Hahella sp. HNIBRBA332: one gene and its partner. The protein of the gene in region 2 interacts with the protein of the main gene of each other region in a pairwise test. Links are inferred from orthologs where the notes say so. Each region holds a gene or a part of one and is shown on either strand. Other genes may lie near its edges.

Region 1 (5,603 bases), 700 kb from region 2 along the record:
TAATGGGTAACTGATAGTGAAAGTCGCCCCATCCCGTTCTATTTCCACCTCCAGCATGCCGCTTTCATACAGCTGCTGAATCATCTGTCTATCCTGCTCGATGTTTCCAAGAACATGACCATTCACCGAACGAATCACATCCCCTTTCTGCAGGTTCATGGCACCCAACATAGGGTTGGCGCCATCGTACTGGTAGCCGGACGCTCCGTCGCCGCCACTCACCGGCGCCAGACCCACCGAAGCCAATGCTCCCCGCGGGTCTTCCTCCAGTCTCTTCTGCGCGACGTTGACGAACTCTTCGGGAGAGTCAATCCTGCCGCTGTCTCTGGGTCTCGCCACCTGTTCGATAGCGCTGCCCGCAACGGCGACGGAATCGTCAAACGCCAGCTTCTCCAAAGCGCCATTTCGACTGATCAACACATGATCAGGAAACACTGCTGACAATTTGGCTCCGCCGGGCAGCATTTCATTAATACGATAATATTCGGCCGATTTTCCCTTTTCCGCAATGATGGCGCCGGAACCGCCTTCTTCACCGCCGACTACGACCCCATACAGATCCAGCCTTAACGCAGTGATTGGAGCGTCCACTTGGCTCAACGCCTTTTTGGCGGAGGTATCTTCCGCCTTGCCGAATAAATTCCACGCAGGATAGTTAGCCTGCATCGCTTGATTCTTGTTTGCATTCGCCACGCCGCCGACCGGCATGACGATAATGTCCGGGGTTCCCACCCAAACGCCCCAGGTCACCCTTGCGGCTTGCCACGCCAGCGTCACGACGATGGCGAGCAAGAGCACCCAGGTTATCTTAGTAATATGGCCTGTCAACATGGGTCGTTAAAGTATCCGTTGCTGCACCCGGAAAACAATGTCGTCAGGATTCGCCTGTTTACTCCAAGGCGCGCCCGCCAGGTCCAGCAACCGTTTGCGAATTTGTATCTTCGCTGTGCCGTCCCGCGTTACCTGAGCGCTCATAACGGGTTTGTTTTCCGTGCTATCCAGTACTTCCAGGTGAATTTCCTCACCCTCCTGTTTAATCAGCCCCTGCAACGGAGGCATTGTGGCGGTCTTATTCTCCCGGCCCATCGGATAGGTAACCGGTCCGCCCGCCCACTGCGCTCGCCCTGAAGCTCGCACAGGAAGACCTGTATTTGTATCCAGCGTCACATCCAAGCCGCTGATCTTCAGCTCTCCACTCAGATTTAGACGATGGCGGCGCAACGCAGGCGCCAGCGCCGCCAAATCCAGAGAACCATCAGCAAGCACCCGGACTTGATCAAATCCATCCAGTGCGGCTTTGGCGTCAATATCGATTTTGTTGGCGCGAAAGTTCAGCGCCAGAGCGTCGCCCATCAGTAGCAGGCCGGATGGATACACATCCCAATCCAGCACGCCAGTGGCCCAAGAATGAGAAATCAGTGCTTTGCCTTCCCAAAGCGTGCCCTGCAGCTTCTGCACCCGCACGGGAAGTTGGTTGGCGGGACCCCCAGCCTGACGCCACACAAACTCCACAGGCACGAGTAATACTAACCCCGCCAGATAGGTCAGGCCGCCAATAATAACCAATCCTACAATTTTTTTTATCACTTCTTTGGCCTACAACCTTCCCAATCAACCACTGAGCATATGCATACGCGCAATGGACTACATTCTAATTGTTGAACCGACAAACCCTACTACGCCAAGCCTCGGCGGCCATTGTCTCTGGCCGGGCTCCGCCTCCGGGAGGTTTAAGACAACTGTCGCGAACAGCAGAATTCTTTTATCTTCGCCTCAAAACACAGGCTATAAATTCTTACATGGTAACAAAAGCATAGCAGTGTTTTCTAAAGAATATTTGCAACATTGGCAACGTGTTTGAGGTTAAACATTCTTAATAGACCCCACCACCCGCTTCAGGCTCTTCGCGCCATAAAAAAACCCGGCCGAAGCCGGGTTTTTTCCGCGGGAGCGTTATGAGGGGATGATTACATCATGCCGCCCATGCCGCCCATTCCTCCCATGCCGCCCATGTCTGGCATGCCGCCTTTCTTGTCGTCTTCAGGCAGGTCAGAAACCATACACTCGGTAGTGATCATCAGACCAGCGATAGACGCAGCGGACTGCAGTGCGGTGCGGGTAACTTTCGCAGGATCCAGAATACCCATTTCCAGCATGTCGCCGTATACTTCAGTACCGGCATTGTAGCCGAATGCGCCTTCGCCCTGACGGACTTTGTCCACAACTACGGAAGGCTCGCCGCCAGCGTTAGCGACGATCTGACGCAGAGGGGCTTCCATCGCGCGACGCAGCAGGTTGATGCCTACGTCCTGATCAGCGTTGTCACCGGTCAGGTCAGAAACGGCCTGCAGTGCGCGCACCAGCGCTACGCCACCGCCAGGCACCACGCCTTCCTCAACCGCAGCGCGGGTGGAGTGCAGCGCGTCTTCAACGCGGGCTTTCTTCTCTTTCATTTCCACTTCAGTCGCTGCGCCAACTTTGATAACGGCTACGCCGCCAGCCAGTTTGGCAACACGCTCTTGCAGCTTCTCACGGTCGTAATCGGAAGAAGTTTCTTCGACTTGACGACGGATTTGCGCAACGCGCGCTTCGATGTCGCTCTTAGCGCCAGCGCCGTCAATGATAGTGGTGTTTTCTTTAGTGACGACAACACGCTTAGCGGTGCCCAGGTCATCCAGAGTAGCGCCTTCCAGGTTCAGGCCAACTTCTTCGGAGATGACGGTGCCGCCAGTCAGGATAGCGATATCCTGCAGCATTTCCTTACGACGGTCGCCGAAGCCAGGCGCTTTAACCGCCGCCACTTTCACGATGCCGCGCATGTTGTTGACAACCAGAGTCGCCAGCGCTTCGCCTTCCAGATCTTCAGAGATCACCAGCAGAGGCTTGGAAGACTTGGCGACAGCTTCCAGCACAGGCAGCATTTCGCGGATGTTGGAGATTTTCTTGTCAACCAGCAGGATGAAAGGATCTTCCAGTTCAGCGCTCATGCTGTCTTGGTTGTTTACGAAGTAGGCGGACAGGTAGCCACGGTCGAATTGCATACCTTCAACCACGTCCAGCTCGTCTTCCAGACCACTGCCTTCTTCAACAGTGATAACGCCTTCCTTACCAACTTTTTCCATGGCTTCAGCAATGATGTTGCCGATGCGCTCGTCGCTGTTGGCGGAGATGGTGCCAACCTGGGCGATGGACTTGGAGTCTTCGCAAGGACGGGAGATATTCTTGATTTCTTTGACCGCAGCGATAACTGCTTTGTCGATGCCGCGCTTCAGGTCCATTGGGTTCATACCCGCTGCAACGGACTTCAGACCTTCGTTCAGGATCGCCTGAGCCAGTACAGTTGCAGTAGTGGTGCCATCGCCCGCTTCATCGTTGGTTTTGGAAGCAACTTCCTTAACCATTTGCGCGCCCATGTTTTCGAACTTGTCTTTCAGTTCGATTTCTTTAGCTACGGACACACCGTCTTTGGTGACAGTAGGCGCGCCGAAGGACTTGTCCAGAACCACGTTGCGGCCTTTCGGGCCCAAAGTGACTTTAACTGCGTCGGCTAAGGTGTTAACGCCCGCCACCATGCGCTTACGCGCGGAATCGCCAAATTTAACGTCTTTAGCTGCCATAACAAAATCCCATTACTTGTTAGTTGATGACAAAAGTCTTTAGTTTCGGAGTGTTAGCCTTCGATAACGCCGAAGATGTCGCTTTCGCTCATGATCAACAGCTCTTCGCCATCAATCTTAACGGTGCTGCCGGCATACTGGCCGAATACCACCTTGTCACCGACTTTGACCGCCAACGGACGGACATCGCCATTATCCAGAATACGGCCTTCGCCCACAGCCAGAACTTCACCCTGTGAAGGCTTTTCTGCCGCATTGCCGGGCAGTACGATACCACCGGCAGTTTTGGTTTCTTCTTCCTTACGGCGCACGACAACACGTTCGTGTAACGGACGAATTTTCATTTCGCTTTTTCTCCCAGTTAGAACATTTAACTAGCTGACTTTTTGGTTTTAAACAGCAGCCGGACATCCGGGTTGGACCAAGAACGCCGAGTGCTTAAATTGTGGAGGTTTAAATGGGGCCCGGGGCGAGGATTTCAACACCCCGGCTATAATTTTTTTAAATTTTTTTCCTAGTCCTCTCGGGTGTACTCGCCTTCAATTACCTTATCCCCGCCAGCGCCTTGGCGTGGGCCGCCGGAAGGTCCTTCGCGGAAGGGAGCGTCACGCTCTGAGGACGTAGAATAGGTCGTCTGGCTATAACTGCTTCTTACTACTCGCCCGCTACGCAACAACGCGCCGCCAATACGGCCTATGAGCAATTTGCGCGTCAAAGGCGTCAGCAGAACGAACCCCATGAAATCGGTCAAAAAGCCTGGCGTCACCAACATGGCTCCGCCAATCAGCAACGCGACGCCTTCCAGCATTTCTCCTGCGGGCAGCTCGCCCGCCTGCATTTTCGCCTGCAGACTGCGAAGCAGAGAAAATCCCTGCCGTCGCAACATGGTCACACCGATAATTCCGGTGACGATAAAAATCGATACAGTCGGCCAGAAGCCAATGGCCCCGCCGACTTCAATGATCAGATAAATCTCAATTAGCGCTATGAGGGGGATAAGAAAAGGTATTCTGCTTAGCATGATTCCGTCGTTACATCAGCCAGTGTTATGCAGGTGGAAATCGGTTCCTGGACCGTTTGGTGGTCGGCGAAATTACTGCCATAATACTGGCTTTACGAGCGCCTCCGGGCGCAGCCGCAAACCCTAGAACACCATATAATTCAATATAGTAAGCGGTAATTCAGCGTGGAGGAGTCCCGCCCCTGGCGGTCCGCTCCCCTCTATGAAGCGTATGTATCTTCACCTGTCGTTACTATAGATGGAGTTGTTTATTTCTATTTCAACGCGACGGACAAAGATTATTGTTTTTTCACTATCGAGAGAGTGGGACAAGTTATGCAATTGAAAGATTCTATGGTTGTGATTACCGGTGGCGGCCAGGGCCTGGGCCGCGCGATGGCGCTTTATCTCGCCGAAAAAGGCGCCCGCCTGGCGTTGATCGACCTGTCTGAAGAGAAACTGCAGGAAAGCGTCGCCAAATGCGAGGAGCTGGGCGCTGAAGCCAAGTACTACCTGTGCAATGTCGCCAAGGAAGCCGACGTTGAAAGCGTGTTCGCCCAAATTGCCGAAGATTTCGGCGGCGTCGACGCGCTGGTCAACAATGCGGGGATCCTGCGGGATGGCATGCTGATCAAATATAAAGATGGCCAGGTCACTCACCGTATGAGTCTGGAGCAATGGCAGTCCGTCATCGACGTCAACCTGACTGGCGTCTTTCTGTGCGGACGCGAAGCCGCCGCCAAGATGCTGGAAAGCGGCCGCAAGGGCTGCATCATCAACATTTCCAGTATTTCCCGCGCCGGCAACATCGGCCAGACCAACTACTCCGCCGCCAAAGCCGGCGTCGTGGGCATGAGCGTGAGTTGGGCGAAGGAATTGGCGCGCTTCGGTATTCGTTGTATGGCGATTGCTCCCGGCTTTATCGAAACTGAAATGACCGGCTCGATGAAACCCGAAGCGCTGGAGATGATGACCAAGCAGATTCC
Region 2 (5,527 bases):
CCAATCCAGCGATCACCAAGCTGGCGGAAGCGCGCAAGTCTGTCGCCATTACCGGAGCGCCGGTCAAAGACTCTACTCCCTCCACGATAGCAGTATTGCCTTCCAGCTTAATCTTCGCCCCCATGCGGCGCAGTTCCTGCACGTGCATGAAGCGGTTTTCAAATACGGTTTCAACGATAGCTCCCGTACCTTCCGCCACGGTATTCATGGCGACGAACTGCGCCTGCATATCAGTTGGGAAAGCAGGGTAAGGAGCCGTGCGCAGGTTGACAGCTTTCGGCCGGGCTCCTTTCATATCCAGCTCTATCCAGTCTGGACCTGTGCTGATATGTGCGCCGGCTTCATCCAGCTTCAACAGAACCGCTTCCAAGATGTCTTCGCGAGTGTCTTTTACTCTGACCCGACCACGAGTCGCCGCGGCGGCGACCAAATAAGTCCCGGTCTCCACTCGATCCGGCAATACGTTGTAGCGGCAGCCATGTAGTCGTTCAACGCCGTTAATTTCAATCGTAGAAGAGCCATGACCACGAATATCCGCGCCCATTGCAATCAAACACTCAGCCAAGTCTATGACTTCCGGTTCACGCGCGGCGTTTTCAATTACCGTCTTACCATCCGCCAGCGTCGCCGCCATCAAGAGGTTTTCTGTACCGGTTACCGTCACAGTGTCCATGTATATATGCGCGCCTTTCAAGCGACCATTGATTTTTGCTTTGATATAGCCGCCTTCGACCAGAATATCGGCGCCCATGGCCTCCAAACCGCGGATATGCAGATCAACGGGTCTGCTGCCGATAGCGCAACCGCCCGGCAATGAAACTTCCGCCTCGCCAAAGTGAGCCAGCATTGGCCCCAGCACCAGAATGGATGCCCGCATGGTCTTTACCAGCTCATAGGGCGCAGTCAAATGTTTGATAGTATTGGCGTGCACTTCCACACACATTTTTTCGTCGATCATCAGCTCAACGCCCATGCGGCCCAACAGCTCAATCATGGTGGTGATGTCGTTAAGATGCGGCAGGTTGCCGATAGTGACGGGCTCATCCGCCAGCAACGTCGCAGCAAGGATGGGTAATGCGGAGTTCTTCGCACCGGAGATACGAATCTCCCCATTAAGCGGTTTGCTACCGCCGATCAATAATTTGTCCATTAAACTTACCTGGGTTGGAAAACGAATTATTTATTCGCGGCGGCCCACTCATCGGGAGTGTATGTTTTGATAGAAACAGCGTGTACGGTGCCGTCAGCGATCAGATCATGGATGCAGCTGTACACCGCTTGCTGTTTTTTGACGGGAGTAAGGCCGGCGAAACGTTCGCCGACGGCAACAACCTGATAATGATAGCCATCACCTTCTACACGGACTTCACAGTCGGACAGCTTTTCTTGCAAAATTTCTTGCAATGCTTCGGGTTGCATGCGCCCACTCCTCGTTATTCGTTGGCTGAACTAAACGAGGCATTTTAACCCAAGCAGGGGCTGGGCCCAAGTTATGGATTGGAAACAATTTGCAGCGACAGCCGCAAATTGCTTAACTGGAGGGATATTTACAAGTCAGTCTGGCGCGTCCGCCAGCGGCAAAACAGTTTCAACGCCGCTAACACGCGCAATATCAAACATCTTGCCGGACAGCCCTGACACACTGACGTTTAGCTCTTTGGCCTCCGCCGCCGCAACCAATCGCAGCAATAACGATATCAATACGCTTTGCGCATTCTCAACGAGAGACACATCTATGCGCAGCGGCGAAGAGGCGTCTGTCGTCCGTACAGAGTTTTCGCCCTCAGCCAATAAGTCAGTCACGCAGGAGAGATCAACCGCTCCAGAAATGCTCAGCACCGTTTCTCTGGATTGCTCATCCCTGGTGCAGGTCAATCTTGCCGACATTACTTCGCCTCGCTAGTCAGTTCATCTTCTTCGATCCGACTGGACCAGCTATCTACAACTTTGGTGATGTCGCCATTATGCACGTTAACTTGCTGCTCAAAGCGGTCCTTGAATGCAAGGCCTATATTCACGCCATTTACGATGACATTCTCCAGCAACCATTTATTGTCGCGATTTCTATACATCGAATAGATAACCGGATACTTGTTGCCAGATGCAGAGATCACTTCCAAATCCACACTTGCACGCCCCTCATCTCTTGGATTGATGGTGGCAGTCAATACGTTGACTTTAAACTCGCCACTCTCCACCAGCGCTTTGCCGTATGCGTCAAACAAGCTCTTTTTGAACACTCCAACAAACTTTTCTTTCAGCTCATCACTGGCTTCTCTGCGATATCGCCCCATTACCCGTGCGGCAATGCGGTCAAAATCAACCAGATTTTCAAGCGCATCTTGCATCACGCCATAAAATTTTTGTGGATTCTCGTAATAAGTCTGCTTTTCGGATTGCAGCTTGGTAACCAGCATTTTAGTGCTGTCCTGCACCACGCCAAAAACGTCTTGCTGTGCGTTGGCCTGCGCCACAACAGCAAACGCCATCATCGCCATGACTGCAAACACACTCCCAATATTCTTCACTGTTAACATCATGTAAATTGCCTAACTGTTTCTTTGCCTGACTAGCACTAACCAAAATTCACGACTTTATTTTGAATTCAGAGATACAGCGACCTACTTGCTGGTCGCAAAGTCGCTTATCAGCTTCTCTAAATTTAGCGCGCCCTGCGTACTATAAAAGAAGTCTCCGTCCTTTAGGGCTTCCTCGTCCCCACCAATAGAGACATTAATATACTTTTCCCCCAAGAGGCCTGCGGTACTGATAACTGCGACACTGTCCGCACTCAGATAGTTCACATCCGCATCAATATCCATTTCCACAACAGCCTTGGACGACTTGGGATCCAATGCAATACTGTTGACGCGCCCGATAGTGACGCCGGACAAGGACACTTTACCCCGCACCCTCAACCCACCCACATCAGTAAATTCCGCATATAACTTGTAGGTATCCTGCGTAGGACTCAGCGACAACCCGCTCACTTCAAGCGCCAATAAGAACAACGCCCCAATGCCGGCGACGATGAACGCCCCTACAGATATCTCCAGCGTACGAATCCGCATATTAAAAATCTCCAAACATTACGGCGGTCAAAATAAAATCCAGTCCCAGCACCGCTAACGATGAGTAAACAACTGTTTTGGTGGTCGCAGAGCTGATGCCTTCAGAAGTAGGTACCGAATCATATCCCTGAAAAACGGCGATCCAGGTACACACGACGCCGAACACAATGCTCTTGATAATCCCGTTGAGAATGTCATCGGAGAAGTCCACAGACGCCTGCATATTGCTCCAGAACGACCCCTCATAAACGCCGAGCCATTCCACCCCCACCATTTTACCGCCCCAGACGCCCACAACGCTAAATATCATGGCCAACAAGGGCATAGCGATAAATCCAGCTAGAAGCCGCGGGGCAATAATCTGCCGCAACGGGTCGACCCCCATCATCTCCAGACTGGATAATTGCTCCGTCGCCTTCATTAACCCAATTTCAGCTGTCAGCGCAGAACCGGCGCGTCCGGCGAATAATAACGCCGTCACTACCGGCCCCAATTCACGCACCAGCGTCAAGGCGATCATCTGGCCAATAGCCTGCTCTGAACCATAGTCCACTAGAATGTTGTAACCTTGTAGGCCAAGCACCATGCCTATAAACAGACCACTGACGACAATAATCACCAGCGATAGGACGCCGACGGAGTAAAGCTGTTTGAGTACTAGCGGCAAACCTTTCATGCGTGGAGCGCCCAGTAACGACCCCACCAAAAAAATTCCCGCCCGACCTAAGGCGCCGAGCGAAAGCAGGCCATTTCTACCAAGCCTTTGCAGAAAATCCAGCATCCTGGTCTCCCCGTAATAAATCCTCCGCATAATCTGTCGCGGGAAAATGGAAAGGCACCGGCCCATCCGGCAATCCATTGAGGAACTGCTTAACAAAAGCATTCCCGCTGGAGCGCAACTCCTGAGGACTTCCCTGCCCCATCACCTTACCGTCGGCGACTATGCACAGATGGTCGGTAATACTCAATGACTCCTGAATATCATGAGACACCACCACGCTGGTCAGCCCCAAAGCATCATTAAGCAAGCGGATCAACTGGACGATAACGCCCATAGCGATAGGATCCTGACCTGTGAAAGGCTCATCATACATCACCATTTCCGGGTCCATAGAGATAGCCCGCGCCAACGCCACACGACGCGCCATGCCGCCGGACAGTTCGCTTGGCATCAGATCACGTGCGCCGCGCAACCCCACTGCGTGGAGCTTCATCAGCACCAAATCCCGAATCATTGCTTCCGGTAGCTGGGTGTGAATCCTCAAAGGGAATGCGACGTTCTCAAAGACACTGAGATCAGAAAAGAGCGCGCCGGATTGGAACAACATCCCCATACGCTCGCGCAACTCGTATAACTCCTTGCGCTTCAGCTTCGGCACATTAAAGCCGTTCACCCAAATGTCGCCTTTGTCGGGCTTCAATTGGCCGCCGATTAATTTAAGTAGAGTGGTCTTGCCCGTACCGCTGGGTCCCATGATGGTGGTGACCTTGCCTTTGGGTATATCGATGTCTACGTTATCGTAGATAAGCCTGTCGCCTCTGGCGAAGGTAAGCCCCCTGACTTCCACGTAATTGGAGGGGTTTCGCGTCATCTAAAATCACCTTAATCGCCCAGTCCGCGTAAACGCCCCCTTCCTGGAAGCATTAAGCATCCTAAAAACATAACCTTACGGCGGCTTTAGCGTTTCTGCCAAAAATAGCCTAAACAGCTGCGGAATATATCAGAAGATGTTTTAACTGCCCACATCTTTCCCGGTAAGTTGCAGCAGCCCCCGAGCGTCGTATAATACGCAAGCCTCGCCGCTCATGATAAAACTTTACACCTGTCTGCGGCCAAGCTGACACTCCAACAAACCGACTCTGGAACGCTGCATTAATGAGCCACCACGATCACGAATATATAAAAGCCGCCAAACGCACAATTGAAATGGAGCTTGAAGCTATTCAAGCGCTAACCAACCGCATAGATGAGGCTTTTGTCAAAGCGTGCGACCTGATGCTAGAGTGCGAAGGGAGAGTTGTAGTGACAGGCATGGGAAAATCAGGCCATATAGGCAATAAAATTGCCGCCACTCTTGCTTCAACCGGCACCCCTTCCTTTTTTCTTCACCCAGGAGAAGCCAGCCATGGCGACCTGGGAATGGTAACCCCCAAAGATGTCGTTCTGGCGATATCCAATTCGGGAAATACCGCGGAAATCGTCACCATACTACCGCTACTTAAACGCATGGGCGTGCCGTTGGTCAGTATGACCGGCAACCCAAACTCCACACTTTCTCAAATCGCAGAAGCCAACATCGACGCCAGTGTCGTCACAGAAGCCTGCCCCCTTAACCTCGCTCCCACTTCCAGCACCACTGTATGTCTCGTATTGGGAGACGCCCTGGCGATAGCGCTGCTGGAAGCACGCGGCTTTACAGCGGAAGATTTTGCATTCTCGCACCCTGGCGGAGCTT

The links.
Region 1: the proteins of O5O45_RS01405 (region 2) and groL interact in binary tests that used the Escherichia coli proteins (3 or more experiments, as listed by UniProt). The link is inferred for Hahella sp. HNIBRBA332 from one-to-one orthologs.

Annotation. Positions count from the first base shown.
Region 1 is NZ_CP132203.1:973,180-978,782, reverse strand. Bases 1,293-4,152 are described here. They hold groL (chaperonin GroEL), read right to left. Parts: upstream 3,618-4,152; coding sequence 1,968-3,617; downstream 1,293-1,967. Other genes in these bases: O5O45_RS04555 (FxsA family protein), read right to left, coding at 4,132-4,152; groES (co-chaperone GroES), read right to left, coding at 3,671-3,961; gspN (type II secretion system protein N), read right to left, coding at 1,293-1,587. In the rest of the region: O5O45_RS04575 (type II secretion system protein N), read right to left, coding at 1-831; more of gspN, read right to left, coding at 838-1,292; more of O5O45_RS04555, read right to left, coding at 4,153-4,638; O5O45_RS04550 (SDR family oxidoreductase), read left to right, coding at 4,954-5,603.
Region 2 is NZ_CP132203.1:276,108-281,634, reverse strand. Bases 2,744-5,527 are described here. They hold O5O45_RS01405 (ATP-binding cassette domain-containing protein), read right to left. Parts: upstream 4,664-5,527; coding sequence 3,824-4,663; downstream 2,744-3,823. Other genes in these bases: O5O45_RS01400 (KpsF/GutQ family sugar-phosphate isomerase), read left to right, coding at 4,948-5,527; mlaE (lipid asymmetry maintenance ABC transporter permease subunit MlaE), read right to left, coding at 3,073-3,852; mlaD (outer membrane lipid asymmetry maintenance protein MlaD), read right to left, coding at 2,744-3,071. Outside these bases: murA (UDP-N-acetylglucosamine 1-carboxyvinyltransferase), read right to left, coding at 1-1,150; O5O45_RS01430 (BolA family protein), read right to left, coding at 1,177-1,419; O5O45_RS01425 (STAS domain-containing protein), read right to left, coding at 1,555-1,887; O5O45_RS01420 (MlaC/ttg2D family ABC transporter substrate-binding protein), read right to left, coding at 1,887-2,540; more of mlaD, read right to left, coding at 2,622-2,743. UniProt on the Escherichia coli protein: Part of the ABC transporter complex MlaFEDB, which is involved in a phospholipid transport pathway that maintains lipid asymmetry in the outer membrane by retrograde trafficking of phospholipids from the outer membrane to the inner membrane.